DNA from 2 places in the Fluviicola taffensis DSM 16823 genome. Region 2 is predicted to be linked to the other one. Evidence: riboswitches for the same ligand, from Rfam matches in the RefSeq annotation. Region 2 holds a riboswitch; the other holds the start of a gene.
The links. A riboswitch is a leader RNA that binds a small molecule or an ion and turns the genes downstream of it on or off. The one in region 2 is predicted to bind S-adenosylmethionine.
Positions count from the first base shown of each region.

Region 1 (16,287 bases), 1.3 Mb from region 2:
GTAGTTGCAGGGATCGGAACTTTTTCACAAAGGCCATTTAGGTTCATTTTGAAAGCTCCCTTGTCGTAAGAACCAAATAAATAATTGTTCGAATGAATTTTTTGACCACAGAGAATCAAATCGGAAGGCATTCCTGTTTTGGTAGAGTAAATTTGTAAATTTTGATTGGCAAAACGAATCAATCCTTTTCCATCGCTACCAAACCAAACATTCCCTTCTTTATCTTGAAAAGAACAATTGAGTGTGTTCACTGGAAGCCCTTTTGCCTCTGTAAGCACTAATTGTTTATTATTGGGAGATATTCGAATCACTCCTTCGGCTGAAAGTAGCCATAACTGGTTCGATTTGTCACTATTTATTGCACTAATGTATAGGTCTTCTGATTGAACAGGGATGGAATCAAATTTTTGTAACGAAAAGTCGGTTTTGAATAATCCTTTGAAAAAAGTAGCAATATAAACGTGATTATTAGTTCGGGCTATTCCTGAAATACTGCGATTTTTAAAAGCGTCTACTCGATTGAAATTGGTTAAGTCTTCGGTGAAATAAAGACCGTCTCTGGTTCCAATGTATAATTTATTATTGATGATCTCTAAATCCCGACATGTTGAAGCATCTTCATTTCGTAAAGTAATTTTAGAAATATGATTGTTTGAAATGATGTATAAACCACTTCCCTCAGTTGAAACCACGATTTTTCCCTGATAGAATGAAAAATCGGTAACGCTTACTGTTTTATCTTGCTCACCGAGCGAATAGGTTTTCGCTTGATTGTTTTTGATTTCCGTAATTCCTCCTTCATGACCCACCCAAATTGTTTTTTGAATGGTTTGCAAACAGGAAATACGGTTATTGAAAAGACCCTTTTCCAAGGGGAATGTGGTGAAGGTTTTTCCATTAAATTTGGCCAGTCCCCCCAATGTTCCGACCCACAAATACCCCTCTTCATCTTGTGTGATACATTGAACTTGTGATTGAGGTAAACCTTGACTGTTCGAATAGGTGATGAACGAATAATCTTGCGCCATTATACAAGAAGCAATGGCGCTAAAGATTATTGATATGATTCCTTTCATCCTTCTTTCAACATTTTAACGAAGTCTGTTACTCGGTTTCTTGCAACAGGAATACGTAAACCCGTTTTAAGAACTGCAAAATGCCCATCATCATTGACGTATTCTGCCAAATTGTTTAAATTGATGATGTGTGATTTATGAACTCGGAAGAATTTTGCTGGATTTAAGATATTCTCATAAATTTTCAATGTTCGGGTATCTAAATAACGTGTTCCATCATTGAAATAGATGGTTGTACAATTTCCACTAGCTTCCAAATGAGAGATGGTATTGTCTTCTACAATTTTCAATCCTTTTGTATGACTAATCGCAATTCTATTATTGGGTTTGTTGCGAAGTAATTGATCCGATAAATTGCGCAAACTTCTGAAATAAGTGACATAATTTTCAGGATCTTGTGCGAAAACGGTGTTTGCTTCCACTAATTTTTCTACTCCGACTCTTAAATCATCAATATCGATTGGTTTTAAGAGGTAATAAACCGCGCTTGCATTGAAAGCGCGAATTGCATAATCTTTGAATGCTGTAACAAATACTACTAAGAAATTTTTCTCTTCGACTTCTTCCAGCAATTCAAATCCTTCAGCTCCACTGGGCATACGAATATCGAGGAAAATAACATCAGGCTTACTTGCCGTAATCAATGCTTTTGCTTGATCTTTACCAGAAGCTTCACCGATGACTTCGATTTCTGGACAGAAATCATCTAGCATCATGATTAAATTTTTGCGAGCGTATTCTTCATCATCAATGACTAATGCGCGAAGTCTTTTCGGTTCCATAATGTAGTTTGTTATTTGTTCTTACCGAAATTTACATGATTTAATAAATCCAGTGTCTTTTTTGAAACAGAATACACTGGATTTCTAACCGTTAAAAAATGCGGGTAAGGATTACAATCAAAAGTTAATACCGTTAAAATTATTTATTTTTTGCAGAATATTTAGTTAAAATATGGTATTCAATAATGCAATCACCTCTTCTCGATTTTCCTCATGGGCCATGTGCCCAACATTTGGAAGGATAATGGACGAGATTTTGTTTTGTTTGCAAAAAGAATCAAGTAAGGAAACTTGGATTAATTTATCATTTTCCCCGCTGATTACAGTGAATTTCTCTGGCTTCTTTTCCATGATGTACGCCAAATCAAATCGATTTTTCATAGCCAATGCTGCCCAACCAATTGCTCTTGGATCCATTTTGTCTGCTAATTGAATGTAGTATTCAATAGCATTTTTAAAGTTAGTCGGATTGTGAAATAAGTTTGGAATAGCTTCACGGATGAAAACAGAGGCTTTTGTGAGCATCAAATTTGCTACGCGTTCACGATCTCTTTTTTTGTCTTCTGAGTCGCTCCAAGGGTGCGAATGGAAAAGAATTAAATGCTCCAAAGTTGGAACGAGTTTCATGAGCTCCATTCCGACATATCCACCCATTGAATGGCCTACAACAATAGCTTGTTGGATTTTTTTTAGAGTGATTATTTTTTCAACTTCCTTTGCCATTGATAAAATAGAAGGTGTTGAATCTAAGTCTACAGAACTTAAGCCATGTCCAGGTAAATCGATGCAAATTGCTTGGATGGAAAGATGAGGAATAACTTCATCCCACATACTCAAGTCTTCCATGAACCCATGTAAAAAAATTACAGGATTTCCATTTCCAGAAACCCTGTAATTCAATAATTCATCTCCCATTATTTTTGATTCATCAATGTTTCAATTTCATCTACTTCAATAGGGATATTTCTCATCAAATTAAACGGTTCTCCGCTTGCTTGAATGACTAAATTATCCTCGATACGAATGCCTAAACCTTCTTCTGGAATGTAAATTCCTGGTTCGCACGTAAATACCATGTTTGCCTCAATGGGAACATTCCATAAACCAACATCGTGCGTGTCAAGTCCAAGGAAATGTGATGTTCCATGCATGAAGTACTTTTTGTAAGCTGGCCAATTAGGGTCTTGATTTTTAATGTCTGTCTGATCCAACAACTTTAATCCGAGTAATTCAGATTCCATCAATCGTCCGACTTCCTTGTGATATTCCGCCATCATCGTTCCTGAAACTAGTAATTTTTCAGCTTGATTTTTGACACGTAGCACCGCGTTGTAAACGTCTTTCTGGCGTGGCGTAAATTTCCCGTTTACAGGGATACTGCGCGACATATCCGATGAGTAATTAGCATATTCAGCACCAACATCTAGAAGAATGACATCGCCATCCTGACATTGTAAATTGTTTTCAATGTAATGAAGTACACATGCGTTTTTACCCGACGCTACAATTGGAGTGTATGCCCAACCTTTCGATCGGTTTCTTAGAAATTCATGCGAGAATTCAGCTTCAATTTCGTATTCCCAAACTCCAGGCTTTACAAATCCTAAAATTCTTCTAAATCCCTTTTCAGTAATGTCACATGCGGTTTGCATTAGCTCCAATTCGATTTTTTCTTTCACCGAGCGTATCTGATGCATAATTGGCGCGCTTTTATGTGTTTGATGCGCAGGATAGTCCTTTTTTACTTCGATAATAAACCGGTCTTCACGTGTTTGAACAGTTGTATCTGCACGTAAATGCTCGTTTGTATTCAAATAAATTCCTTCTGCTTCTGCCATTAATTGCTTGAAGATTGTGGGGAATTGCTGCAACCAATAAACTGTTTTTATTCCAGCGGTTTCAAAGGCTTGTTCTTTATTTAATTTTGCTCCTTCCCAAACGGCAATGTGGTCGTTGGTTTCTTTCAGAAAAAGAACTTCACGATGTGCTTCATTGCTTGCCGTAGGAAAAAGAACTAAAATACTTTCTTCCTGATCAACTCCTGATAAATAAAAAATATCTCTATGTTGCGAGAAAGGCAAGGTTCCATCTGCACTAACTGGATAAATGTCATTCGAATTGAAAACAGCCAATGTGTTTTTTGCCATTTTTGCAGCAAATTTCTTGCGATTCTGACTAAAAAGATCTTTGTTTATTTGGAAATACTTCATGTTCTTTAAATCTATAAGGTGTTGTGAAATTACGAAAAAGAAGGTGAAAGTGAAAAGGAGGAGGTGAAAATAAAATACTACTCTCGGTCTCCGTTCCATGTCTTTTTAACTTCTTTTTTTAAATTTTCATCTGGATCGAGTAGGTCGTAAGTACTTTACGAACTACTGACTGCAAATTTGTATCATCAAAATCAATGATATGAAAACTTTATTTGACAGTGTATTAATAAACCGCATCCAATTAGAAAGCAATTCTTCCGAAGTGCAATTGACGTGTAGAATTTTCGAAAATAAGGAATCTTATGATACGGAGGTCTTTTTAAGTATGTCAGCTTTCAATCAATTATTGTGTGAATTGGAAGTTCGTGGATTTGAAATTGACATGGAGAATGACATGGATTTTATTCAGTTTGGACCAGATGATTATGTGTATACGATGGATCTTTCAAAAGAAGAGCATCCTTGTTTTTTACCCTTGCTTTCGTTACCGAAGGAGAACAAATTATTGCGCGCTTAATAGTTTTTATTTTTAGTCATTTTTATTTTCAAAAATGAATTTTTCAGTTAAAAACCAACCACCTTCATTACCCAGGTTGATGAATTGTAACAAAATGAGTTGGGGTTTAGATTCCTATTCAGACAGTTGATAATCATCAAACTATTTTTCAAATTTTTTTTATCTAGAAAATTATATTATTTTCGATTCGGGTTCTAGAGACCCATTTGGTTTGAAAAATAGTATCTATGAAAAAAATTATCGCCTTATTTGCATTTGGATCCTTGTTTTTAGCGGGTTGTCCAAAGCATGAAATTATTCCAGCGCCAACACCGAGGGTCGATTTGGAATCAAGTTTTATTGGTCTTATCAATGGAACGCAAGTAGAATTGACTCAAAATGTAGGTGGGTATTATTTAGATGTTTCTAAAAGCAAATATATTTTACCTTCTCCTACGCCTTCACGAGCAACTTATTTTGCTGATATGAAATCTCCAGAGGATTTACTTTCTATTAGAATTGGACTTGGAGCTGCATTGTTTGATGGAGGATCTTCAGGAGGAGATCCAAGCTTAAGCGTTTTTAATACTTTCTTTACTTCAACGACTACACCAACCTATTCAGATAATGGGACAAATGGATTTGACGTTACTTATAGAGATGGTAACGGGGGAGTTTGGAAATCTGATGAGACGTCTACACCTCAAGATGCTATTTTTACAGGGATTGTTCAAGAATCTGACGGATCGGGTGACTATTCGAAATTTACATGTACGTTTAATTGTATCGTATATCGAGATATACTTGATGTATCCACTCCTGATCCGAATGATTCGATAACGCTCTCATTACCGATTCAAAACGCGGTTTTTAAAGGTTGGTTCCAACGTTAATAACTCATTAAGAAAAGCCATTAGTCAACTAACTAATGGCTTTTTAGATTAAAGTTTTTATGCAACAACTGAAGATTGGAATTATTGGAGATTTTAATTTTACCTTCAATACTCATCATGCCACTAATATGGCGCTCGATCATGCAGGTCGCTTCTTAGAAGTGGAGCTTTCCTATTATTGGATTAAGATTAATGAGGTCATCAACATGAAGGCTCAGCAATTGTCTAATTATGATGGCTTTTGGTTTGCCCCTGGTCCTTATCTTAATTTGTTCTATTTGAATGGTGTTGTAGATTTATTGTTGCAACAAGATGCCCCAGTTTTTATTACTGGGGAAGGTTATAAAGCATTGATTGATGTGTTGATTCACCGCAATAATCTAAGTGCAAATGGAGAGAAGTTGATTTCTGATAACCTGGTAGACGGAAATCATTTTGAGCGTGTATTTGTTATTCCTAATTCACCTGAATTAATTCATTTGTACGAAACTAGAAATCCAGAAGAACTTACAGCAACAAGATATAGCTTATATCCTCAGTTAATTGGAAGTTTGATAGAATCAGATTTGGATATTGAGGCATACAATCAATTTGAAGAACCTGAAATAATCAGTTTAAAAAATCGAAAATTCTTTCTGGCTTGTGGTTTTTGTCCCCAAATTAGTTCAACACGAGAGTTGCCACATCCTTTGGTATATACTTTCGTGAAATCTTGTTTTCTAACGAACTAATCTTCGTGTTGTTGAACTTCTTCAAAGTAAGTATCGACAATGAGATTTTTACCCAAAGCAGCTTCAACGGCTAAAATATCACATCGTTCATTTTCGGGATGTCCATTATGGCCTCTTACCCAAATGAATTCAATCTGAAACTGCTTTTCAATCTTCAAGTAACGCATCCATAGATCTTTGTTTTTCTTTTTCGCAAAACCTTTTGATTGCCAGCTATTTACCCATCTTTTTTGGATGGAGTCGATTACATATTTTGAATCAGAATATACTTTGATAGGAATACTAGTGGTTTTAAGGCTTTCCAAGGCTATTATGACAGCAATAAGCTCCATTCGATTATTTGTAGTTAGTCGAAATCCTTGTGAAAGTTCTTTTAGGGAAGATTTGTATTTTAAAATTACTCCATAACCTCCTGGTCCAGGATTACCACGAGACGAACCATCTGTATATATTTCTATAAATGCTGACACTTTACAAAGTTATAAAAATCAGCCATTCACATAAAAGATATTTGAACACGTGAAAATTTCAATTTTAGGTACTTTTTTGTTAAAAATTTACCATGGAAAATTATTTAGGAATCCAAGAGTTTAGAAGGATAAATGTGCTTAAATAAGTCGTGAATGTATCGTTTTTGACGATAAATGGATCATTTTTAGTTTCATAATATAAGGTTAATTTTCAAGTTGGGTGTGTTTTAATCAAAATAGTATTTTGATTAACCTAATTATATGAGCATCTTTGTACACGAAAAGGAGCTGATATCTTCAGTTTCTGATTCAGTGAATAGTGGTTAGGTTAGGTTAACGAAAAGCAGTCAGCAATGACTGCTTTTTGTTTTTCACCCATTTCTACCAATTCAGCGGAAACCAGTTATCGAATTAATGTAACAAATCCTGTTTTTTGGATATTAGAATTGTCTTTTAAAATGCCATTTAATTTGTAAAAGTAAACTCCTTCGCTGCAAATTTGTCCACTCTGTGTTTTCCCATCCCAAAAGTACCCTGTGGTTTGATTTTTACCTTCGTGAACAACATTTCCCCAACGGTTTAAGATAACGATGTCAAATGACTTGAAAATGTCGTATTTGAATGAAAAATATTCATTTGTCGCATCCCCATTTGGAGTGATGATATTTGGCATTTCAAAATCTCCTACAACATTTACGGAGGAGGTGTATGTATCAAAACAACCATTCACATCTTGAACAATTAGGGTCACAGTATATGTTCCTGGAGAATAATAATTCGTTGTAACAGATGCTCCCGTATTATTAACAATTTGCGGATTTGGATTCATATTCCATGTCCATTCAACAATTCCAGAAGCTGAGGTCGATTGATCGTCGAATTCAACGGTAGTTCCTAAATCAATTATTGGAGGATACACTTCGTAATAAGCGTTTAAGCCAACGTCAGGAATTGTAATTGGATTCATTGGGTAAATCACTTCACAATTATTACTATCTGTTACTGTGAGTGTTGGATTGAAGGTGTTTACATCGTGATAGCTATACGTGAAGTTTGTTGAATCATTTACGAGTGTGCCATCTCCCGTATTCCAAACGATGGTTTCTAAGAAACTAGTTGCTCCGATATCGAATACTACAGTTTGACCGCAGCCACCTGCATTTTGTGTCCACGAAGGATTTGCAACTGGTCCGAAAATGGTTAGATAGTCAATATAAGTTGTATCAGATGTACAACCAAATTCATCCGTGATTGATAAACTCAAACTGTAGGTTCCAGGAAATACATAGGTATTGTTCGGGTTTTCTAATACAGAAGTTTTTCCGTCTCCAAATAGCCAACTGTAATTTGATATGGTTCCGTATGATAATGATTGATCGGTCAATGCAGCGAATACTGGTGGGCATAAATAGTCTCCATTTGCGTTTGTTGCTGCTCCACTAAAAGTGTAATTTGGAATTGAAACAGGAGTTGAAACCGTTAAAGTGGATGAAAGTGTGTCTTTACATCCATTTGCATCTGTTGCTATCAAAACGTATCCGTGTGTAAAATGATCTGTTGAAGCATTTAAAGGTTCATTGTATGCATGGGCATAATCGGTTCCTGTCCCTACTTGCGATCCATCAACAAACCATTGGTAAGTTACAGGCGCTAATCCAGAAGAAGCATTAACGGTACTTACATTTTCCAAATTACAAACTACAGGATCAATGGTGAAAAGTGCCGTTGGCTTTGTGATGGAAACAGAAGTAGTTGCTGGAGCAGAAATACACCCGAATTGATCTGTAGCAACCAATGTAACAGTAAATGTTCCTTCGGTATTGTAGGTGTGATTTACTGTTGTTCCAACATTTGTAGTAGATTGAGTTGTATTGTTATCATTAAATGTAAACAAGAAAGATGCTAAATTAACCCCATTGTTTTGGAGACTTGAGCCATTACTAAATGTCACTACAAAGGGTGCGCAACCTGCATTATCATTGGGTGTTACTTGTGCCATTGGAAGGGCTAATGCGGTCATTGGACTAAATACAGCATTGTCTGCACAGCCAACGCTATTCGTTGCTGTTAAAGTAATTGCAAAGGTTCCAAAACTCGGATAGGAGTAGCTTGGATTCGCACCTGTAATTGTTTGTCCATTACCCATGTTCCAAGAGTACGTTCCAAAAGGATGAGATGATGTGGAATTATCTAAAAGTGAAATGGGTGAATTTACACAAACACTATCATTAGAAATTCCTGCGATAACAGCATCCGTTCTCGAAATGTGAATGATTTGAGTAGTACTATCAGAACATCCAGTAGTGAAATTGTGAATCACTTGCTTAATGGTGTACGTTCCATAATTGGAATAATTGTGATTGGTAGATCCTAAATTTGCATCATCAAAATCAGGATCGTCAAAACTGGTAGTTGTACCATCTCCCCAACGCCATATCATCGAACAATCATCTGGGATTGCTCCAATTTTTGATTGATCATTTACAACTACATTGACAGGTAGGCTATTTGGATTACAATATAAGGTTTGAGCAGGTGAAAATAAGCTGATAGGTGCTTTGATATAAACTGCATTTGGCATGATTAACGTATCGCTACATCCTCTGAAGGTTACAATCAACCTCACGTCAAAGAATCCAGTATCTTGAGAATAGGAGTAATCCGGACTTTCTTGATCCGAAGTTCCACCATCGCCAAAATCCCAGTGATAAGTAACTTCATCAGAAGTATGAGGAGTTAAAACAACCGACTGATTTTCAAAATGGATGGATCGCTTCGCACATTCTGGCGTTTGATCGATAGTGAAATTTACTAAGTCTACTTTTCCTACTTCAATATAAGCCGGAATAGTCATTGTTCCTTGACAGCCCGTTTGAGTAGTGATTGTCAACGAAACAGTGTAAACACCCAAGTTGTAAATATGAGGTGGTGGATTTTGCCCATTAAAAGTAGTTCCATCTCCAAAAGTCCATAACCAGCTTGTAATTGGAATACTTGCTGATGAAGTATCTATAAAAGTAACGGTGAGCGGATCGCAACCTGCAGTGTCTGTGCTGGTGAAACCTGCAACCGGAGGAGTAAGCGTAACTGCATTTAAGCTAATTGAACCTGGACAGCCATTTGCTCCAGTCATTGTCAATGTTACGTTAAAAGTTCCATTGTTTTGATACGTATGAATCGGTGGGTTTTGTCCAGTGAAAGTGGAGCCATCTCCGAATGTCCATTGAAAGTTCGTTCCACTGGGACTTGTATTGGTGAAAGTAACTCCTTGTGGCGCACAACCTGTTGTTGGGTTGGCCGTGAAAGAAGGAACTGGTCTTGGCAATATCGTTATTTGTTTGGTGGTTGAGCCTGAGCATCCAAGACTTGTATTTTGAGTCGTTAAACTAATGGTGTAAGTTCCCGGAGTTGAGTACACAATCGTGTTGTTTTGGGAGGTAGAAGTAGTAGGAGAGCCACCAGGAAAAGACCAGTTCCAAGTGTTTGATCCAACCGTAGAGCTATTTGTAATTGAAACTGGTGTGTTCTGACAAGCAGTTGCAGGTGCAGTTATTCCAGCTTGAAAATTAGAAATCACAATCGGTTTTACAATTGTATCCTTACATCCAAAACTATTGGTAGCAATTAATGTTGCATTGTATGTTCCAGCAGTGGTGTAGTTAACAGCAGGAGGATTTTGTAAAGTAGAAGTTTGCGTATTTCCAAAGTTCCAAGCGTAAGAAGAGGCTCCAGTTGTTGTATTGGAGAAACTAACACTTACTGGCAAGCTACAACCATTTGGTGTTAGCGTGAAGTTTGGGGTTGGTTTTGGATTTACTTTCACATACGCAGCCTTCAATTCGAAATCGGCCTGACCATTGGAAGCTTGCACTGTTAATGTTACAGTATAAGTTCCTGGCGCGCTATAGACGTGGTTTGGATTTTGAGTAGTTGATGCATTTCCGTCTCCAAAATCCCAAGAATAGGAAGTGATTGGTGAGCTACCAGCCGTTGATTGGCTAGTGAAATGAATGTTTTCCTCCAAACAAACAATCAATGGCGATGCCGTAAATTGAGCTGTTGGTGGTGTTTGAGAAAATCCAAAAGTGGAAATGACTAGGAATAAAAGCACTAAACGCATACTTAGTATAGTTTCAAGGTTAACAACAATGTGAGATTAATGTTAGCGAAGCGTTAAGTTATTAACAATAAGCTAATTAAGTCGTTAATCTTCTATGTAAAGATGCAAATTTAATCGAGAAGGTTGCTTGAAAGCCAACGTTTCATGTGATTTATATCCATGTTTTTTCTGGTAGAAATGCTATCTACCTGATCCAGTGTTACTTTGCCAAGTCCAAAATATTTTGAATCTGGATGTGCAAAATACCAACCTGAAACAGATGCAGCTGGCCACATGGCTAAAGTTTCTGTTAATGAAACTCCGCTTAATTCTTCTGCGTTGAGTAATTTGAATAAGTTTGGTTTTTCTGTATGATCTGGACAAGCGGGATAACCAGGTGCAGGTCGAATTCCTATATATTTTTCAGCAATGAGTGCGTCGTTATCTAAGGTTTCATCATTGGCATAACCCCAAGTTTCCCGTCTTACTTTCGCATGTAAAAATTCAGCAAATGCTTCTGCGAAACGATCTGCTAACGCTTTTATCATGATGGAATTGTAATCGTCGTGATCTGCTTCGAAACGTTTTACATGTTCTTCAATTCCATGTCCAGCGGTTACAACAAAAGCTCCCAAATAATCAATCAAACCGCTTTCCTTTGGAGCAATGAAATCTGCTAAAGAAAGATTGGGTTGTCCTGCTGCTTTTTTGGTTTGCTGACGCAGTGAATGTTGAATTCCTAAAACGGAAGTACGTTGTTCGTCTGAATAAATTTCAATATCGTCGTCAATACTATTTACTGGGAAAATACCAAATGCTGCTTTGGCTGTGAGCCATTTTTCATCCACAATTTGTTTCAACATGGCTTGCGCATCGGCATAAAGTTGTGTTGCTTCTTTTCCAACTACTTCGTCTGTCAAAATACGTGGAAATTTCCCATGTAATTCCCATGTTTGGAAGAAAGGAGTCCAATCGATATATGGAACCAATAGCGCCAAATCTTGTTCTTCGATTACTTGAACACCTAATTGTTTTGGTTTTTTTATTGTTTCCCCATTGAATTCCAATACCAATTTATTTTTCAATGCATCTGCATAAGAAAGTACTTGTTTTGCCCCACGGTGTTTTTCATGGTGTTCTCGAAGACGTGCATAATCTGCTTGTATGTCTTTTACAAATTGTTCTTTTTTATAACCCAATAATTGTTCTACTACGGTTACTGAGCGTGATGCATCCAATACATGAACGGTTTGTCCTTTGGTGTAATTTTGTTCGATTTTTACTGCGGTATGTACTTTTGATGTCGTTGCTCCACCAATCAACAATGGAATGGAAAGATTGGCGCGTTCCATTTCTTTGGCCATGTGAACCATTTCATCCAATGAAGGAGTAATTAATCCGCTCAATCCAATCACATCTGCTTTTTCATCAATGGCTGCTTGAATAATTCGTTCAGCAGGAACCATCACACCAAGATCTACAATTTCGTAATTGTTGCAACTAAGTACAACCGAAACAATGTTTTTTCCAATATCGTGAACGTCTCCTTTTACAGTTGCCATAATTACTTTTCCAGCAGAACTTGATTTTCCATCTTTTGCTGCATCAATAAACGGCAAGAGATAGGCTACGGCTTTTTTCATAACACGAGCAGATTTTACAACCTGAGGCAAGAACATTTTACCGCTTCCAAATAAATCTCCCACGATGTTCATTCCATCCATCAAGGGGCCTTCAATCACTTGAATTGGTCTTTCAAATTGATGACGACATTCTTCCACATCTTCATCAATGAAATCCACAATTCCTTTTACCAATGCATGAGCAAGTCTTTCATTCACTGGAGCATTTCGCCATTCTAAGGCAACTTCTTTTTTCTTGTCTTCTCCTTTGAATGTTTCTGCAAAATCTAACAGTCGCTCTGTAGAATCATCTCTTCTATTTAAAAGAACATCTTCAACGCGTTCCAATAATTCTTTGTCAATATCCGAGTAAACTTCCAACATAGAAGGATTCACAATTCCCATATCCATTCCGTGCTTAACGGCATGAAACAAAAATGCGGAGTGCATTGCCTCACGTACAGGATTATTCCCGCGGAAAGAGAAAGAAACGTTTGAAACTCCACCTGAAACGTGCGCTCCGGGAAGGTTTTCACGGATCCATTTGGTTGCTCGGAAGAAATCTAGCGCATTGTTGTTGTGTTCTTCCATTCCCGTAGCGACAGGAAAAATATTGGGGTCAAAAATAATGTCTTCGGGTGCGAATTTTACGATGTCTACCAAAATACGGTACGAACGTTCGCAAATTTCGATACGTCTTTCGTAGCTGTCTGCCTGACCATCTTCGTCAAAAGCCATAATTACAGAAGCAGCTCCGTAACGTTTAATCAATTTTGCTTGACGGATAAAGTTTTCTTCGCCCTCTTTCAACGAAATAGAGTTCACGATTCCTTTTCCTTGAATACATTGCAAACCAGCTTCGATAATTTCCCATTTGGAACTATCTACCATGATTGGAACCTTCGAAATATCTGGTTCAGCTGCGATGAGGTTTAAGAATTTCACCATCGCCTCCTTGCCATCGATCATTCCTTCATCCATGTTGATGTCGATGATTTGTGCACCACCTTCCACTTGCTCACGAGCTACGGATAAAGCAGCTTCGTAATCGTTGTCTTTGATCATGCGCAAGAAAGCACGCGAACCAGTTACATTGGTTCGCTCACCAATATTGGTAAAGTTACTTTCAGGTGTTATGGTAATTGCTTCTAAGCCGGATAAGCGTAAATTGTTCATGCGTTTGCTGTTTCGCTAATTTTTCGTGGTGAATACTTTGAGGCAATTTCAGCCATTTTGCGAATATGTTCGGGAGTTGTTCCACAACAACCACCAATGATATTGATCAATCCTTCTTGCAAAAACTCTTCAATTTGCTCTCCCATCATTTCTGCCGTTTCATCGTACTGACCGAATTCATTGGGTAAACCAGCATTGGGGTGAGCGCTTATGGCAAACGGAGCTTGATTGGACAAAATTTGTAAATAGGGTCTCATGGCATCTGCACCCAAAGCGCAGTTTAGTCCAATGCTCAAAAGTGGCATGTGAGAAACGGAAACCAAGAATGCTTCAGTCGTTTGACCTGTTAAAGTTCGTCCACTTTGATCGGTAATGGTTCCAGAAATCATAATGGGAATTTCGATTCCGCGTTCCACACTCAATTCATCAATGGCAAACATTGCTGCTTTTGAGTTTAAGGTATCCGTTATTGTTTCTACCAATAAGAAATCGGCACCTCCGTCCATTAAACCAGTTGCTTGCTCTTTGAAAGAAACAACTAATTCGTTGAAGGTAATTGCTCTAAATCCAGGATCATTTACATCTGGAGACATGGATGCTAGTTTTGTTGTTGGTCCCATGGAACCTGCTACGAAACGTGGTTTATGGGGTTCTTTAGCTGTGAATTCATCACATACTTCACGGGCTATTTTTGCTCCGTGGTAGTTGATGTCGTAAACAGCATGCTCCAAGTGATAATCGGCTTGAGCAACAGTTGTTCCACCAAAGGTGTTGGTTTCAATAATGTCGGCCCCAGCTTCTAAATATTGCGCGTGAATTTCTTTAATGATATCTGGACGAGTCAACACCAAAAGGTCGTTATCTCCTTTTAATTTGTGGGGATGATCTTCAAACCATCCTTTTCGGAAGTCGTCTTCGTCCAAATTATAGCGTTGAATCATTGTTCCCATTGCTCCGTCGAGAATGAGGATTCGTTCTTTTAGTAATTGCTTGATGTCTTTCATAGCCTTATTGTTGCTTTGCTAACTATGAAGTTGGGGAAGTAGCCAAAAAACTACTTGATACTTATCTCTTCCTTCAGCCTCAGCTGATGAATCGGATTTGGCACCTTCTCCTTTCCAAAATAATTGGATTGGCAGGTTGCCAAGGTTTCATAGGGCCTGTCCCTCCACCTTTCTTCATAAGTTATATCAAAGATCTGGCGCAAAGATACGGAGTAGATTTGACTTTGAAAAGGAAATGACAGAAAATTGGTTGAGACACGAAACATGAAAGTAGGCATGCGAGGCATCGCGTGCCTACAATATTTATTTTTGGTACGATCAAAAATTGAATTTCATATTTCGGTCATCCAATACGGCAAAGGAAATTTTCCCTGTCCATCTCGGAGTAATGTTGTTTCCGTCGGAGAAGACACCGTACAATCCAATTCGAAGTCTTCGTTTTGAAAATTTGAAATTGCGTTCTAATCCTGCAAGAATCTCGTAATGTTTCCAATTGTATTCAGCAACGTATAAGAATCCACAACCAAAAACAATTCCAATTCCTGTTTTCTTCATAAATGGAATTTTATTCATGATGGAACCATTGTCGTGATGAATAAAATGTGCTTCGATGTAGTAATTCCTAGATGGCAATGATGAGTCTTGATTCTGAAATGAGCTAAGAGGATTGGAGAACCAAATAGGGTCACTTCTTCGCTGGTATTTAAAATCGGCATCTTTGAGATTTTTCGAACTCAGGAATTTGCCAGATTTGATGTGATAAGAGGATGTTCCGAATGTTCCCAATTGGAAATTTTGATAAATACCGAGCAATCCATATTCGTGGTCAACATCACTTCCAAATAATTTGGGAATTCCACGCTGATAATACGCGTAAACAGTTGGCCATTTTGATCCAAGCACTACTTTTCGGTGAGGTTCGCGCATGTATTTTTGTCCAGGAGTGTAACTTACCGTGACATCTGCAAGCAAAGCTTGGTAACCTTCGAATGGTTTGAAATCATCATTGGGAATAACCGCGTCAAGGAATCCCATTTTTTTGTATCCGTTGATGGATCTTCGTTCGCAGAATTCGAGGTTGAAGTCGACATATAATCCGTTGATGTATTCTTGGGTTTGCCCAATTGTAAGTTTTGTTGCTTCAATAAAATTACTTCGTTTATAGATCTGGGTAATCGCATCATAGGAAACAATGGCATCAAAATCATGGTCAAACCCTAGCAGGAGCCGCGATTGTTTAAAGGGATTGTAGAGGTAATTCCAATAGGTATTGCCTTTAATGTCATGATTGAGAAATCCATAAGAAATCTCTGCATTGACATCTAATGTTCGCTGATCTTTCCATTTCTTAAAGTAGTTGAAACCTGGTGCAACACGCGGTCCTGCAGGGTATAATGGTCTTAGAATAGCCGCAAGAGAATTGATACTCCATTGTGTTTTTTTTGCGCGATTTCGATGTTCGACTCCGAACCAAACAACTTTCAAGAAAGTAACTTTATTGAACACCTTATCGATGGAATCTAAGTATTCTTTCCGATTCAAAGCATCGTGAATACTGTCTCGAACTAAAATAAAACGCTGTTCTTCAGGTGTTAAATCAACTAAACGCTGATTTTTCCAGTAAGTGGAGTCTTTTTCGTAAGCTTCTTCTGTAGTAACGGATAACTCATTGTTGAAGTATCGAGCAGAGAAATTGGGTTGGAAGTTATAGGAATTGAATTGAGCAAA
Region 1 is NC_015321.1:1,194,056-1,210,342, reverse strand. It holds gene FLUTA_RS05375 (sensor histidine kinase) at 1-1,076, opposite strand, end outside; gene FLUTA_RS05370 (LytR/AlgR family response regulator transcription factor) at 1,073-1,858, opposite strand; gene FLUTA_RS05365 (alpha/beta fold hydrolase) at 2,024-2,773, opposite strand; gene FLUTA_RS05360 (aminopeptidase P N-terminal domain-containing protein) at 2,773-4,068, opposite strand; gene FLUTA_RS05355 (hypothetical protein) at 4,268-4,585, shown strand; gene FLUTA_RS05350 (hypothetical protein) at 4,813-5,457, shown strand; gene FLUTA_RS05345 (CTP synthase) at 5,517-6,188, shown strand; gene rnhA (ribonuclease HI) at 6,185-6,658, opposite strand; gene FLUTA_RS05335 (PKD domain-containing protein) at 7,062-10,778, opposite strand; gene metH (methionine synthase) at 10,889-13,555, opposite strand; gene FLUTA_RS05325 (homocysteine S-methyltransferase family protein) at 13,552-14,559, opposite strand; SAM riboswitch class I at 14,618-14,742, opposite strand; gene FLUTA_RS05320 (DUF5686 and carboxypeptidase regulatory-like domain-containing protein) at 14,878-16,287, opposite strand, start outside.
Region 1: it holds a riboswitch for S-adenosylmethionine, as region 2 does, so the genes downstream of both, FLUTA_RS05325 (homocysteine S-methyltransferase family protein) here and FLUTA_RS20085 (homoserine O-acetyltransferase family protein) in region 2, are expected to answer to the same signal.

Region 2 (16,287 bases):
TTATTACATCATTGGTAGATTCGTCGACCGCTTTTGAAATAATAACTATCATACCATTATTTGAATGAAAATTCTATTTTCAAATGATATTGCATCCAGTTCACTATTACTGAAGCTTTCGGGAAGTTTCTTTTTGGTCTTTATAAAATAAAGGTGGCGGAGTAATTCTTCTTCTTCTTCTAAAGAACGGAATCCATACTTTTCCCTACTCGCATTTATTGTATTTTTTTGAACAGCATCCATATTGTATTTATCAGAATAGCTCATTTTTAATCCCAACCAAACTCGCGAATAATATGTGAGAGCAAGGTCATTTTCGAGTAATCTAGAAGATTCCAACATATTTACTAGTAAAAAAGGAGACGCCTTCAACTCATCTAATCCACCTTGAATAAGCCGAAAGAATGTTGAATCCACCTGATTGATATTTTCGCTGTTAATATAATGTGATAGAAACCAAGCTCCTGGATCAGAAGAAGACCAGATAGATGTTTTAGATTCACTGGTTACTTTTAAACATTTTTCCTTAAAGTATTCCGGCATAAAAGGATCATTCGAAAGATTTAAACATGTCGATTTTTCACTTGCTTTCGTTTTACACTTTTCTACTTTTGTTTCAAACCGTCTCCCCGAATCTTTATCACTTACATATCCATAAATACCTACAAGTTTTATGTATCTGTCGCGCAACAAATTCATCTGCTCATAATAGGCGGTATGATTACTCTCGCTAAGAGGGTAGGTTTTTGTAATGTATGAACGATAAACATCCAATTTATAAAAAGCAGCTGTTTTATCCCAATTTAATTTTTGAAGATAAGCTACTCTATATTTTTGAAAATCAAATAATATCAATTGATCCGGATTTAATTTCTTCCATTCCGTAAATAACGAATTGAATTCACTTTCATTCAATCCTAAATTTATTGCCTGTTCTAACAAGTTAGTAAACTGGACTTTGTCTCCTACAAAACTAGCTACATAAGCAGCTTGCATTGTTTCTTTGACATAAGGATAATTGAACTTTTCCAGTGTACTAATATACTTCCCCAATGATTCTTTATAATTCTTCGCTATAAACTCTTTCTGTGCCAATCGTATTTCAGAAGAGAATTCGCGGTATCCTGCAAATGAATTATTGGTGATAACTATAATTAATAAGCAGAACTTGAGTATCGAATAATGGAGTCTCATAGTGTAAAAAAATAGTGTAAAAAAACTCAAGACCATCCCAAATACAAACAGCCTTGAGTATTCAATAATGAATGAATATCTTAGAATGTAATCTGGTCGTTATTTCCTGATTGACCATCCCGACGATTCGTATAAACGGTTTTTCCAACTCTAAGGTCTGTACCGCCCCAAGCTTGTGTTGTAACGATGTCTCCTCCTTTAGTATTAGCCAAATGAGTGTTCGTAATCTTTTGATCAGTAAAATTTTTAATTGATTTCATAATTATTAAGTGTCAAATAAATATGTCTACTCTAAGTGGTTTTCGACATTCCCGGAAAATAGTGTGAAAAAGACTCAAAACCATCCGAAATTCAGACAGCCTTGAGTCTTTAATAATGAAAGAACATCTTAGAATTTAACAGTATCGTTATTCGCTGTTCCACCATCTAAACGGTTCGTATAAACAGTTTTTCCAACTCTAAGGTCTGTACCACCCCAAGTTTGTGATGTAACGATGTCTCCTCCTTTAGTATTAGCCAAATGAGTGTTCGTGATCTTTTGATCATTGAAATTTTTAATTGATTTCATAGTTATAAGTGTAAAATAAATATGTCTACTCTAAGTGGTTTTCGACATCCCCAGTAAATAGTTGTCTTCTTTTTTGAATAACAACAAAAAATACTAAATTTTGTTGCAACGATGATTTAGTGAGCACAATATAGTTTTTTTGTTTCAAATGAAACTTGATTTTTTTATTTATTTTTTAGAGTGTTTTATAGAGCCATGCAACGAATCAATTTTTAATAACTTACACATTCGAAAGAAAATTGATAATGAACCCTTTAAAGAAATCCAGTTCCGAAGATTATCTCAGTGCCATTTCAATATCTTCCCAAATATCTTCAATATTCTCCAAACCAATACTCAAGCGCACTAATCCGTCTGAAATTCCTACAGCTTCTCGCTCTTCCGATTTCAATTTGCTATGTGTTGTAGATGCTGGATGTGTTGCAATACTTCTACTATCACCCAAATTTGGAGTTAATGAAAACAATCCCAATTGATCTAAAAATTTACGTCCAGCTTCCAATCCACCTTTGATTTGAAACGTCACAATTCCACCACCGTATTCCATTTGGTCTTTTGCGATCACTTGTTGTGGATGAGAATCCAAAAATGGATATTTCACCCAATCAACAGATTCATTTCCTTCCAATCGTTTGGCGATTTCAAAGGCTTGCGAGCAATGTTTTTCCATTCTAAGATGCAATGTTTCTAAGGATTTAGAAAGAATCCATGCATTGAATGGAGATAATGCAGGTCCGCTGTGTCGTGCAAACCCTTGAATTTTTGCGATAATTTCTTTGGTAGAAACTATCAATCCTCCCAAAACTCTTCCTTGACCATCCATGTATTTCGTTGCAGAATGAATCACGATATCCGCTCCTAATTTCAAAGGTTGTTGTAAAACAGGAGTCGCAAAACAATTATCTACCACCAACAATACATTCTTCGCTATGCAAATTGCAGCTAATCGTTTGATATCGATAATATCCAAGCCTGGATTGGAAGGTGTTTCAATATAAACAATCTTCGTTTCTGGCTTAATTTCCCGTTCATATCCTTCGTAATCAATTGCATCAACGTAAGTTGTTGTGATTCCCCATTTTGGAAGGATATTTACAAACAACTGATGCGTGGAACCAAAAACAGATTTCGAAGAAACAATGTGATCTTCGCTTTGAAGCAAGGCTGCAAAAGTGGTGAAAACAGCAGCCATTCCTGTAGCAGTTGCCCAAGCAGCTTCACCAGATTCTAAACACGCTACTTTCTCCAAGAGTTCATCCACATTTGGATTTGAATAACGCGAATAAATATTGGCTTCTATTTCATCTGAAAAAGCAGCACGCATTTGCTCTGCATCCTCAAAAACATAACTCGATGTCAAATACAATGGAACGCTGTGTTCAGCTTCTTGTGAACGTTCGTTTTGAATACGGATGGCAAGTGTTTCGTTTCTGTAATTTTTCATGATTGATGTCTAACTTCTAATTGAATGTTTATAGCAGGATTTAACGATGCAGAAACAGAGCAATATTTTTCATAGCTCAATTGAATAGCGGCATTTGCTTTTTCAATATCTACTTCCTGATTAAAAGTGAATACGAGGTGAATGGTTTCAAATGGAGAAGGAACATCATCTTTGCGATTTGCATCAATGTTCACTTCGTAAAAGCTAACAATTTGTCGTTGTTTTTGCAAAATCAACAAAATATCGATGGACATACAACCTGCCAATGAGCTCGCTAATACTTCCATAGGTCTCATTCCTTTGTTTTTTCCTCCAATTTTTTCCGTTGCATCCATTTTCAGGGAAATACCTGATTCATTTTTAACTTCCAGTACGAAAGGAGATTCTGTTAATTTCAATTCTAATTTCATGACAATTCCTCAATTAAATGTGCTGATTTTTCAGTAGAAATATCTGTGTTTTTTGTCAATTGAATACTATCTGGAATAACTGCCAAGAAATAATCAGGTGCATTGTTCCAATCTTGCTTAGAAATTTCCTCATACGAAATGATTCCAATTTTATAGCTATGAGATTGTCCGGTATACGTTTCATGTGTTTCAATAAACGTTATCTGATCCAATTTTTCCTGACTGGTTGCACTCAAGTACACTTTCAGCGAATAATCACTATCAAAACTCAAGTGTTCTTCTGTTTTTGATTTTTTGTATTCGTACGCATAGTCAAACTGCAAAGCCGAAATATCTGAAAGAACCGCACTTGCCGTTGGGTGACTTCCGGCACCTTTTCCTAAGAACAATTGCTTATCGGAAAACAAAGCTTCAACAACCACTGCATTAAACTCGTTTTCGACATTAAATGCAAAGTGATTATTCGGAATGATATGCGGAGCTACAAAACCAACTATTTGATTATTAATTCGGGTTCCAAATGCCAATAATTTAATTTTCAATCCTTTTTCGCGTGCATATCTTGCATCCCAATCTTTCAACTGACGAATTCCGTAATTCCAAACGGCATCTTGCTTCGTAGTGAATCCAAAAGCATGTTTCAGTAATAAAACCAACTTATATTTTGCGTCAAAACCGTCTACATCTGATGTTGGATCCAATTCTGCGAAACCTAGATCTTGTGCATTTTTCAATGCTTCATCGAAAGATTCACCTTCCGCCGTCTTTGTGAGAATGTAATTCGTTGTTCCGTTTACAATTCCACTGATATTTGAAAGTGAATCGTTGTTATAATATTCCTCCAAGTTTCGAATAATTGGAATGGAACCACCAACTGAAGCTTCGTATAGAAATGAAACATTATTTTCTTTTGCCAACGAAACCAGTTCATTCAGGTGATATGCAATCAGTTTTTTATTTGCGGAGACTACATGTTTTCCAGCTCTTAGTGCTGTGGTGACAATTTCATAAGCAGCTTCTGAATCATTGATTAATTCCACCACCACATTGATCTCATCATCTTGCAAAATTCGATTTGAATCCGTACTAAAGTAACTTGAATCAATGATCCGTTTTTTGCTCAAATCTTTGATAACAATGTGCTTGATCGATGCTTGAAGCAAGGTTGTTTTATTTAATACTTCGTATAATCCTGTTCCAACACAGCCGAAACCAAATAATCCTATTGTGAGTTGATTTTTCATCTTAATTGTTTTTTAAAAATTGTGTAATGTGATTTGCCAAAATTTCTGTTTCTACTAAAAATCCATCGTGACCAAAATCAGATTTTAGGCGAATAAGTCTCGCATTTGGCAATTGTTTGGTCAGTTCTTCCTGTTCTGTGATTGGAAACAATAAATCGGTGTCGATTCCAATGACCAAAGCAGGCATGAGGCATTTTCCCAAAACTTTTTCGTCTCTATTTCTAAAAACATTGTGCGAATCCATTGCTTTTGATAAAACCCAATAACTAAATGCATTGAAGCGATTTGCCAGCTTTTCTCCTTGGTACTTTTGATAGGAACTTGCTTTGAAGCTGTCGAATTTGGAATCAGTTTCTTCACTTTGTGTGATTTTATAACCTTCATACGTTCGGTAACTCAACATTCCAATCGCTCGAGCAGCTTTCAATCCTTCTATTCCGCCATTTTCTTGTTTGCTATAAAATGTTGAATCTGCTTGAATTGCCAATCTTTGGGCCTCATTAAATGCAATACCAAATGGAGAATGCTTCAAGTTCGTTGCAATTGGGATAATGCTACCGATTTTCTCTGGAATTAGTAAAGCCCATTCTAAAAGCTGTTGTCCGCCCAAAGAAGCGCCAATCAAGGTGTGAATCCATTCGATTTTCAGTTCTTTCCTCACCAATTCCAATCCAAAAACCATGTCCCGAATGGTCAGAACTGGAAAAGAATCAAACTGTTCTTCGAGTAATAAATCGGTACTCAAGGGACCAGTTGAACCGTAAGCGCTTCCTAGAACATTGACCGCAACGATGAAATATTCTGCTGGATCAAAACATTTTCCTGCTCCAAATAATCCGCCCCACCATTCTTGTACACGGTGATTTCCCGTAAGCGCGTGGCATACCCAAACGACGTTTGATTGGTCTTCATTCAGCTTTCCCCAAGTTTGATAAGCCAATGAGAGACTGGAAAGTACCTTTCCCGATTCTAATTGAAATTCGGATTTAGAAGAAAAAATAAACTGTGTTGGCTGCAAAAGCGAAGCCTTCGAATAAATTGTTGACATGAAATGTGTTGTGAAATATAAATTATTGAACTGAAAGAATTAACAACAGCAACAACAACACATTTTCGTAAGAAGAGAAATAGATAAAGACGACTCGAATTTGAGTCTGAAGTTCGGATTTGAATGTTTCGCACTTTTCATAAACGCCATTTTTATATTCGTCTGACTGCAACATGCATCAAACTCGGAAGTTGGCACCGGTTTTCCAATCCACCCGAACTATTCGGAAGAACTTAAAGTTGGTTGCCAGAGGGTCAAAAAGTCCGTCTCTCGCCTCTTCTGTATAAACTAGTTGTATTCTCGCTTAGAATTACGGTACAAATGTTCTAAAAATAAATGGATAAATCAAAATTTCTTGAGAAAAAAATGAAAATAACTGGAATACCAAGAAGTGGATTGTTCTAATTCTTGTAGATGATTTTAACAGTTTTCGCTTAGTATGAATTCGTTGGAAAATAGACTCATGTCTATCCGTCTTTTGGAGTGGAGATTTGTTGGTTATAAACTGAAATAGTTACTGTTCCCTATCAAGACTGTTTCAATACTCCGAAAGATTTGAGGAAGAATCATCCCCTTAAACGCCCAATTATACTGGCGAATAGACTCATGTCTATCTGTCTTTTTGAGTCGAAGTTGTTGGGCTTAGAATCGCTATTTTACCAATCGCTCTTGAAAACCATTTTTAACACTCCGAAATATTCACGGAAATATTCGTCGCTAATCCTCCATCGGATGTTTCTTTGTACTTTGAATTCATGTCCAAAGCAGTTTCCCACATCGTTTTAATCACTCCATCCAACGAAACTTTTGCCGTATCCGGATCTCCCTGCAAAGCCAACTGACAAGCTGTAATTGCTTTAATTGCTCCCATCGTATTTCGTTCGATACATGGAATTTGAACCAATCCACCAATCGGGTCACAAGTTAATCCTAAATGATGTTCCATGGCAATTTCCGCAGCCATCATTGCTTGATTTGGGCTTCCCCCCAAGCATTCTGTCAAAGCAGCAGCAGCCATTGCAGATGAAACGCCAATTTCGGCCTGACAACCACCCATGGCAGCCGATATCGTAGATCGTTTTTTGAAAATACTTCCGATTTCCGCAGCTACTGTCATGAAGCGAATGATGTCTTTCTCTTCTGTTCCTCCCGCAAAGCAAACGTAATACATCATCACCGCAGGAATAACTCCCGAAGCTCCATTTGTTGGTGCAGTAACAACTCGCCCAAATGCGGCATTCTCTTCATTTACAGAAAGAGCAAAACAACTCACCCAATTCAAAGTGTTCTGGAAAATATTACTCGTAGCTTGAATTTGTCTGATGAAATCTTTGGAATCTTTACAAGCAATTCCGTTCAATAAACGTCTGCTCATTTCATACGCCCGTCTCTTTACGTTTAATCCTCCAGGAAGTGTTCCTTCTGTATTTACGCCTCTGAAGACGCAATCACGCATAACATTCCAAATTTCCAAACATCCAGCAATTGTTTCTTCCTGAGTTCTCCAAGTCAATTCGTTTCGCAATACAATTTCAGAGATGCTAACACCTTGCTCTTCACAATATCTTTTAAGGTCAGCAGCTGTTTCAATAGGAAATGGTAACTGAGCTGAATCGGATAAAGTAAGTTCCTCTTCGCCTTCTTTTACTACAAATCCTCCACCAACGGAATAATAAGTATGAGATTCTTGAAATCCATCCATCATGGTAATAGAAAGTGTCAATGCATTGGGATGTCCAGGAAGTGATTTATCGAAATGGAAAATCAAATCTGTTTCGGGATCAAAAGTGATGACTTGTTCTCCGCAAATTTCGAGTGTTTTTGTTTGATGAATCTTCCCAAATTTAGGATTGATTGTATTTACCTCAATGGTAACAGGATCTTCACCCATCAATCCTAAAAGAACGGCAATATCTGTACCATGTCCTTTCCCAGTTTTAGCTAAAGAACCATACAAATCCACATGAATTCGCTTGATTTCTTTAATTCCAGGTTTTACTTTATAGAGATTTATAAATTGTTGAGCTGCTCTCCAAGGTCCCATTGTATGCGAGCTTGAAGGACCAACTCCGATCTTGAATATATCAAAAACACTAATTTGTTCCATTGGGGTGAATTTACTGAAGCAAGATTAAGCAAAGATTCTACTTTCACAGCTTCTGCAAAGGTAAGTTTTCATGCCGATATTGTTAAGAATTCAGGATTAAATGACTATAAATTTATATCCACTTCGTGGATAACATATCAGAAGCTGTGCTTCTTCCCTCAGAACACGCCTTACAGGCTTTCCTTAGTCTTCAATCAGCTTTAGCTGATTTCTTATCTCACAAAAACCCATTCAGTTGGGGAAGATTGCTTTTCATCGTAAGTATAACCATCCACATTGTAAGCTTTCAAGTCTTCCGAGTGTTTCAAATCATTTTGAATGATATAGCGAGCCATTGCACCACGCGCATGCTTTGCGAAAATCATAATCATTTTATACTCTCCATTTTTAAATTCTTTGAAAACAGGAGTAACAACCGGATTCTTTACTTTTTTCCAAAGAATTGCTTTATTGTATTCTGCAGAAGCTAAATTGATAATCGCCTCCCCTTTTTCGGTTTCTTTCAGAAGTGATTTCGTCAATTTATCTCCCCAAAATTGGTACAAACCAGTAACTCCTTCTTTGATTTCTAATCTCGTTCCCATTTCCAAACGATAGGGGTGAATTAAGTCCATCGGTTTCAAAAGGCCGTACATTCCTGATAAAATACGCAAGTTTTGTTGTGCATTTTCCAATTCCTTTTCAGAAAGTGTTTCAGCATTCAATGCTTTGTAAACTTCACCTGTAAACAAAAAAGCCGCTGGTTTCACATCCTCTGTTGGAGTTTCTGAAAGATGCCACGCTTTATTCCTATTCACGTTTAGCTCTGCAATATCTTTTGAAACGTGCATCAATTCCATGATATCTTTCACTTTCATTTTTTTCAACTTCCCAACAAGTGTCTTCGCTTCTTTCGAAAAGATAGGTTGGGTGTAATTAAATGATGAAATCTGACAATTTTCATTGATCGATTTTGCAGGAGAAATGAGAACTTTCATACGTGAATTTACTTTGCCCAAAAATACGTTGAAAAAAGGGAATTGGTTTTATGAAAATAACTTGAATAAATAAAAAAATCGCCTCAAGTTTTATCTCAAGACGATTCCTTCATTCCTTATTGAATCTAATTATTTGATGAGTACTACATGACCGCCTAATTCAACTTTTTTGTCGTTTGATCTGCTTTTTACTTTTATTTTCCAACTGTATGTTCCATCCATTGTTGTTTGTCCATCAAATGTTCCATCCCAACCAACTTCATAATCTAGAGACTCAAAGACAAGTTGTCCCCAACGGTTAAATATTTGAAGATGATAACTTTTTACATCAAAACCAGAAGTCAAAACAGGTTTAAAAACATGATTAAATTCATCTCCATCTGGAGAAAATGCATTTGGAACATAGTAAATCAAATCTTCTTTCACTTGAACTGTTTTAGATACAGTATCCGTACAGCCATCACTATTTATTGCAACCAATATCACTTCGTAATATCCAGCCTCGACCCCAGGGAATTCATGTGTTGGGTTTTCCAAATTACTGTACGATCCATCTGAAAAATCCCATTGATAGTCTACCGCTCCATAAGAGTCATTGAAGAAATTCACAAAGGTATTCGATGTTTCAACTACATCTGGGGTTAAATTAAATCCTGCAATTGGATTCGGATAAACACACAATAAATTAGACTGTGTTCCTGTATTTGTACATCCTTCTGGCGTAAAAACAGTCAGTGTTACATCATAACATCCTGGATTCATTAATTCAAGATTAATAGAACCACAACCAAAGTATTGAGATCCATCAGACAAAGTCCATTGACAATCATTCAAATTTCCTGTAGACTGATTGGTCAATGTTGTAATCAAAGGAGAACATCCTGCAAGATTCGTAGCAGAGAAATTAATCTGTGGAGTTGGAACAACTGTAACATGAATCACATCTGTATTTTTACACCCATTTACATCAGTACCAATAACAGTATAATTCGATGTGTTTTGAGGTACAAATGCAACTCCATCAGTTACAGAATTATCCCAAACATAACTCACAGCGCCTTGTCCATTCAAAGTAGTTGAAAACCCTTCACAAACAGGATAATCAATACCCGCAGAAACAATTGGCAAATCCCAAACTCTCACTAAAATAGTATTACCTACTGCATTCGTACATCCAGAAATAGAACTTTCTTGTACAGAAATCAATTGATAATTAAAATCTCCTGCCACATTTGTTGGAACCGAAATAGTTGCTTGTCCAGTATTGGAAGAAATGGTTTGATTTGCTCCACCATTCAAAGAATACGTAAAGATGAAAGGTGCAACTCCGTTCAATCCTTGAAAAGTAACAACAGGTTGGGGTTCATTTAAACACAAACTAACAGCTCCAGCAATAGTTGCCGTTGGAAGCGGGTTAATGATAATTGTTGCAGTACCTGCTTGATTCGCTGAACACGCCGTAGAAGATGCATCCTGAACACTAATCAACTGATACACGAAATTTCCAACAACATTTGTAGGGGCATTAATCGTAGCATTGTTAGATCCTGCTGGTGTAGATACCGTTTGAGGAGCTCCTCCATTTAATGTATAAGTAAATGTATATGGTCCTACTGTATTTCCACCTGTAAAAGTTACCTGTGGCTGATTCGAGAATTGACAAATCGTTACATCTCCAGCGATTGTTGCTGTTGGCAAATCATTCACAACAACCGTTACAGAACCTTGCTGCAGATTCAAACAAGTAGTTGAACTCGCATCTTGAACACTAATCAAATCATAGACATGTGAACCAGGAACATTCGTAGGGATAGAAATTGTAGCCACTCCAGCAGCATTTGAAACGACCTGGATGGCAGCACCATTGTTATACGAATAGCTGAATGTATAAGGAGCAGTTCCGTTAGCTCCTGTAAAAGTAACCGTTGGCTGAGGGGAATTTAAACAAAGTGTTGTATTCCCTGTAATTGTTGCTGTTGGCAATGGATTTACTGTCACAATTCGACTATCCGTATTAATACATCCTTGAGCGCTTGTACCTGTTGCAGTATAGGTTGTTACACCAAGAGGTGGGGTTACACTCGAACCATTAGCAGGAACACCTTGATCCCAACCATAATTAGCTGCAGTTCCAGTTGCTGTAAGTGTAACCTGAGCTCCATCACAAACTGCAATATCATTTCCTGCATTTACTGTTGGAAGCGCATTTACTGTTACTGTTGTGGTTGTTGGTAAATAACAAGGAACTGACGGTGTAAAAGTGATCGTATATAACTGACTCGTTGTCGTTGTACTCGTAGATAAATCTAAAACACCTGTATTTGCATTAATATTCATTGTTGCAGGTGCAATACTATAAGCTCCAGCTAATGGAGTAGAAAGTGTTGCTGACGGATCAGCTGCATCGATACAATAAGCTGGATTTGGATAAGATACGGTATAAACATTCGCTGGATTTACTGTCACAAGAACTTGATCAGTTGCTGGACAACCATTCAAACCAATTCCATTAACAGTATATGTTTGTGTAGTTGCAGGAGTAAATGGAACACCATCGACACCACCGTTGTCCCAAACAAAATTTGTTCCAGTAACTCCTGCCAATGTGACACTTCCTCCAGCACAAACTGTTTGATCTAGCCCTCCATTGATAAAAGGAGTTAAAATTGTTACCGTTAAAGGAGCAGATTGACATAAAAGAACTCCATTTGGATCATATAATCCAGCTACAATAACTGTGTCACTATATATTGGAATCGTAATCGTATTTGAAGAAGGTGTATTACTTCCTGGGATATCCCAGCCAACATTTGTTGTTAAGCAAGGTCCCGCGTTTATGAAGATATTATCCAATCCCCAGTTATCACAACATCCACCAGATGAATTTACTTGAATCCATCGGAACATCGTGTTTGTAGTGGTAGCACCAGGAGGAATTGGAATAGAGAAATTACTCCAATTTGTATAAGCAGTAGCACCGTTGATAGAGTTATTTCCACCAGGGTTTGCTGGGAGTTGGAATCCCCATGGACTAAAATACACAAACTCAATCCAAGTTGCTCCGCCATCAATACTGTATTGAATCGAAACTCCTTCATCTTGTTCGTCTGGTCCTTCACAAGGCACACCTCCTCCTTGAACGGCGTATTTCATATCAAAGTCGATGGTCCCCCCTGAACAAACATCAAAATTATCACTTGTAATTTGTGGTGTTCCAGCCGCAGTTGAAGCCCAAAAATAAGGTGTGTTATCCAATGAATTTCCACATAGAACACCATAGTTGGCAGTTCCTGAAGTAGACCAACCAGCTGGAAGCGCATTATTGTTGAAATCAAAAGCTTGGTTTGCCTGCGTTACTGTTCCAGTAGCAGTTAAAGTAATTGAAGTCCCTGGACAAACCTGAAGAGGGTTGGGACCCGCGATCGTGACAGTGCACGTTTGTGAAAATCCGGTTATAGAACCTAATAAACACATTAAAAACAAGATTGTTTTCATGGTAGTAAGTAAAAAAGTGTTAGTAAAATCTAAATCAATTAAGTTTCAATCTGCGTAGAGCATCATTCAACCACCAAGTTTTCAATTTTTAATTGCTGAAAATGCCAAGCTCCAGAAAAATTAGGATTTTGCAGATAGACTTTCGTCTTGTCATTTGTTCCACAATTAGCAGTAAAAATTTGATTTGGAGATAAACTTTGATAATATAAGCTCTCATCACTTCCATTGCACCCTGCACATCCTTCTTCAAATTGAACAACGATATTAAAACCTACATGTAGATTTGTATTCGTTAGATTTTCAATTTTCAAAAAAGCGAATTCATAGGGTTGTTTTCCTGATTCAACATCACACGGGCCTTCAACATAGGAAATTTTAAGTTCGGGAGTAGTAATCAGCGTAAGCTCTTCTTGAGAATACGCTGCAGAGCCAAAAAGTAAGCTTAGTGCAATACCTTTCGCTACCTTGATAGGATCTTTTATCATAATCTAACTTTTAGTAGTAAAATTCATTTAATGAATAAATGAATGATAATTAATGTGTAGTTTGTAAGTAGGACTCAATTTTCACTTTGGTAATTTGAATCCCCTTATCTATAAAACGAATCATTTACCGAAAGAGCTTGTTAACTTTAACATTAATCAGGATTCATTTAATATTCTAGCAGTTTGATCGAATATTAACATTTAGTAAACTTTTACTGATAAAAAAATTAAATATCAAGCATTTAAATGAATTCAACACTATTAAGGTTTGATTCATTGGATTGCGGAAAAAGCACTGAGAGAGCGTGATATTTAGATTAGAAGGTATCTAGAGAATCATCCAAAGAAATCACTCATTCAGAATTGGATGTCAAATAGTATCAATTTTAAGGCAGAACAAGACAGCCTTCATTATAAATAGTAGGGCAGATTACTTCCTATGGAATAAAAATGGGGTGCGAGCTAATATACTATCAAAATCACTTCAAGCCAAAATGCTTTTCAGCTTCGTCCACAATCTGACCACCAATTGCTAATGACGCAGTTGCAGCTGGAGAAGGAGCATTTAAAACGTGGATAGAATTTTCATGAAATTCAAATCGGAAATCATCACGAGTGTCTCCGTCTTCGGCTAAAAGAAGCGCTCTTACTCCTGCTCTACCTGGATGAATATCTTCCATTGTTAAGGATGGAACGATTCGTTGAAGTGTTTTTAAGAATAATCGTTTTGAAAAAGCTCTGCGGTATTCATCAATCCCAAATTTCATGTTATTGAAGAACAATTTCCAAGTTCCTTTGTAAGACAGGGCATCGAAAGTATCTTTGAAGGAGAAATCTGTTTTCCCGTACCCTTCTCGTTTAAATGTGAAAACAGCATTTGGACCACATTCGATTTCGCCATTGGTCATTCGTGTAAAATGTACTCCTAAAAACGGAAAATCTGGATTGGGGACTGGATAAATCAAGTTCTTCACTTTATGTTTGGCTTCAGGAGTCAATTCATAATAATCTCCTCTAAAACCAACAACTTTCTCTTTCAACTTTACACCATCTTTTTTAGCCAATCGATCCGCTTGAAGTCCACCACAGAAAATCAAAAACTTAGCTTCTATGTTTCCTTTGTTCGTAGCAATGATTGTTTTTTCAGCTGAGCGCTCGATTCCAACAACTTCATGATTCAATTTCATGGCGCTTTTTGGTTGCATTGAAAGTGCAATTTCTGCCATTTTTTCGGTTGCTCCACGGAAATCAATAATTCCTGTACAAGGAACCCAAATCCCTCCAATACTTTCTACAAAAGGTTCGATTTCTTTCACGCGCTTTGCATCGATCATTTCAATACCTTCTGTATTATTTGCCAATCCATTCTGGAAAATTTTATCCATATTCGATAGCTCAGAAGAATCTACTGCAACGACTACTTTTCCACAAACATCGTGATCAATACGGTGTTCTTTCGCAAAAGCAACTAATTCATGTCTCCCTGAAACACAATTTTTAGCTTTTAAAGAACCTGGCTTATAATACAAACCACTGTGGATTACTCCGGAATTGTTACCCGTTTGATGATCTGCCAATTTTGCTTCTTTTTCAATCAAAACAATTGCCAAATCAGGATAACGCTTCTGCATTTTGTAAAGCGTTGCTGCACCTATAATTCCACCACCAATAATTGCTACGTCGAATGCCATGTAGATATAAATTTGGTGCAAAGTTAAAAAAAAGTGACGGTTTAGAAGGGTAAGTCAATACAAACGTTTGGTACAAAGTGATGCGGAAAAATCGAAATGACTACATTTGAATAACTTTCAAGAGAACTATCAAGCAGAAAGGAACAATGCAGCAAGAAAGAATTCATTTTGAGAACTTAAACGGATTGCGATTCATTGGTGCTTTCCTCGTTTTCATTTTTCATGCATTTACGATAAATCGCGAAGTTTGGGGGAGTTTTTTTGAATCTGGACCATTTCTTTTGTTCCGCAAACTAACTTCCATCGGACATTACGGTGTAAACTTATTTTTTGTTCTTAGCGGATTCCTAATTACTTATTTGCTCTTAAACGAATTGAAAGAAAAAGGAAAAATTCATATTGGATTCTTTTTAGTTCGCCGAATTTTACGACTTTGGCCCTTGTATTTTGTTCTTGTTATTTTTGGCTTTTTTATCTTTCCCTTGCTTCCATTTGGCGTTCAAACAATTCATGAATTTTGGAGATATGCCTTATTCTTATCGAATTTTGATGAAATTATTCATGGAAGTCGGGATAGTTTGAACTTTCTCACAGCGACTTGGAGTGTTAGCATTGAGGAACAATTTTATATCATCTGGGCACTCTTTATTGGACTTTTTCAATGGAAAACAATTCGTTCTTTTCGCATCTTTTTTTTGATTATCGTTTTCGGATCTTTCTTCTTTAGATGGTATTATTCAAACAATGTAAGTGTTTTATATTATCATACATTGAGCGTCATTTCAGATATGGCAATGGGCGGTTTATTAGCAACTTGGGTATTTAAAAAATCCATCATCTCTTCAGTTCAAGAGCTCAAGAAATGGAAAATTGCACTCATTTATTTGATGGGGATTTCCTTTTTATTTTTCGCATCTCATATACTTCCAGGGAAGTTCATTGCATTAGAACGTTTGGTTTCTGGAGCATTTTTCTCCTTTGTATTGTTGGAACAATTACAAGCCAAATATTCATTCTACAAGGCAGATCGTATTCCTTATTTTGAACGAGCTGGGAAATTAACGTATGGATTTTATTTGTTTCATTCCTTGATGATCTTTTACCTGTGTAAATCGTTTGAGACACTGGAATGGAATCAACATATTGAAGGATTTATTGCTTATTTCATCCTCCTCTTAGTGATTAATTCTTCACTATCCATTCTTTCCTACCGATACTTTGAAAAACCACTATTGAATCTAAAACGATATTTTCGGGTATGAGGGGAAAGTAACTAGTTATTAGTGGTTACTTTTTAGACATAAACTTCTGAGTCTTCAGATTGGAAAAATTGAACATAAAAAAACCCGAACAAGATGCTCAGGTTCAATTCAATATTTGATTGATTGGTTTATTGTAAACCGTTCAATTCTTCGATAAAATAAACACCTTTATCTTCCATCATTTGACGAATAGCAGGGAAATCTTTTTTTGAATTAGCTGCATGGATCTTAGCCAAAGCAAGATCTCCAAAACTCAATGCTTCTTCAATTAATTTATCAGTAGCTCCAGTTTTTGATTCGTTATACAATTGGATAGAAAAACACTCGTCAAGAACGTCGATAATCATCCCGTTCAATTGTTT
Region 2 is NC_015321.1:4,554,631-4,570,917, forward strand. It holds gene gwsG (grasp-with-spasm system ATP-grasp peptide maturase) at 1-52, opposite strand, end outside; gene FLUTA_RS20055 (hypothetical protein) at 49-1,095, opposite strand; gene FLUTA_RS20060 (hypothetical protein) at 1,275-1,454, opposite strand; gene FLUTA_RS20065 (hypothetical protein) at 1,583-1,762, opposite strand; gene FLUTA_RS20070 (trans-sulfuration enzyme family protein) at 2,040-3,206, opposite strand; gene FLUTA_RS20075 (OsmC family protein) at 3,203-3,616, opposite strand; gene FLUTA_RS20080 (homoserine dehydrogenase) at 3,613-4,860, opposite strand; gene FLUTA_RS20085 (homoserine O-acetyltransferase family protein) at 4,862-5,908, opposite strand; SAM riboswitch class I at 6,058-6,198, opposite strand; gene FLUTA_RS20090 (L-serine ammonia-lyase) at 6,591-8,015, opposite strand; gene yaaA (peroxide stress protein YaaA) at 8,228-8,992, opposite strand; gene FLUTA_RS20100 (T9SS type B sorting domain-containing protein) at 9,122-12,487, opposite strand; gene FLUTA_RS20105 (hypothetical protein) at 12,550-12,972, opposite strand; gene lhgO (L-2-hydroxyglutarate oxidase) at 13,452-14,663, opposite strand; gene FLUTA_RS20115 (acyltransferase family protein) at 14,810-15,925, shown strand; gene FLUTA_RS20120 (hypothetical protein) at 16,054-16,287, opposite strand, start outside.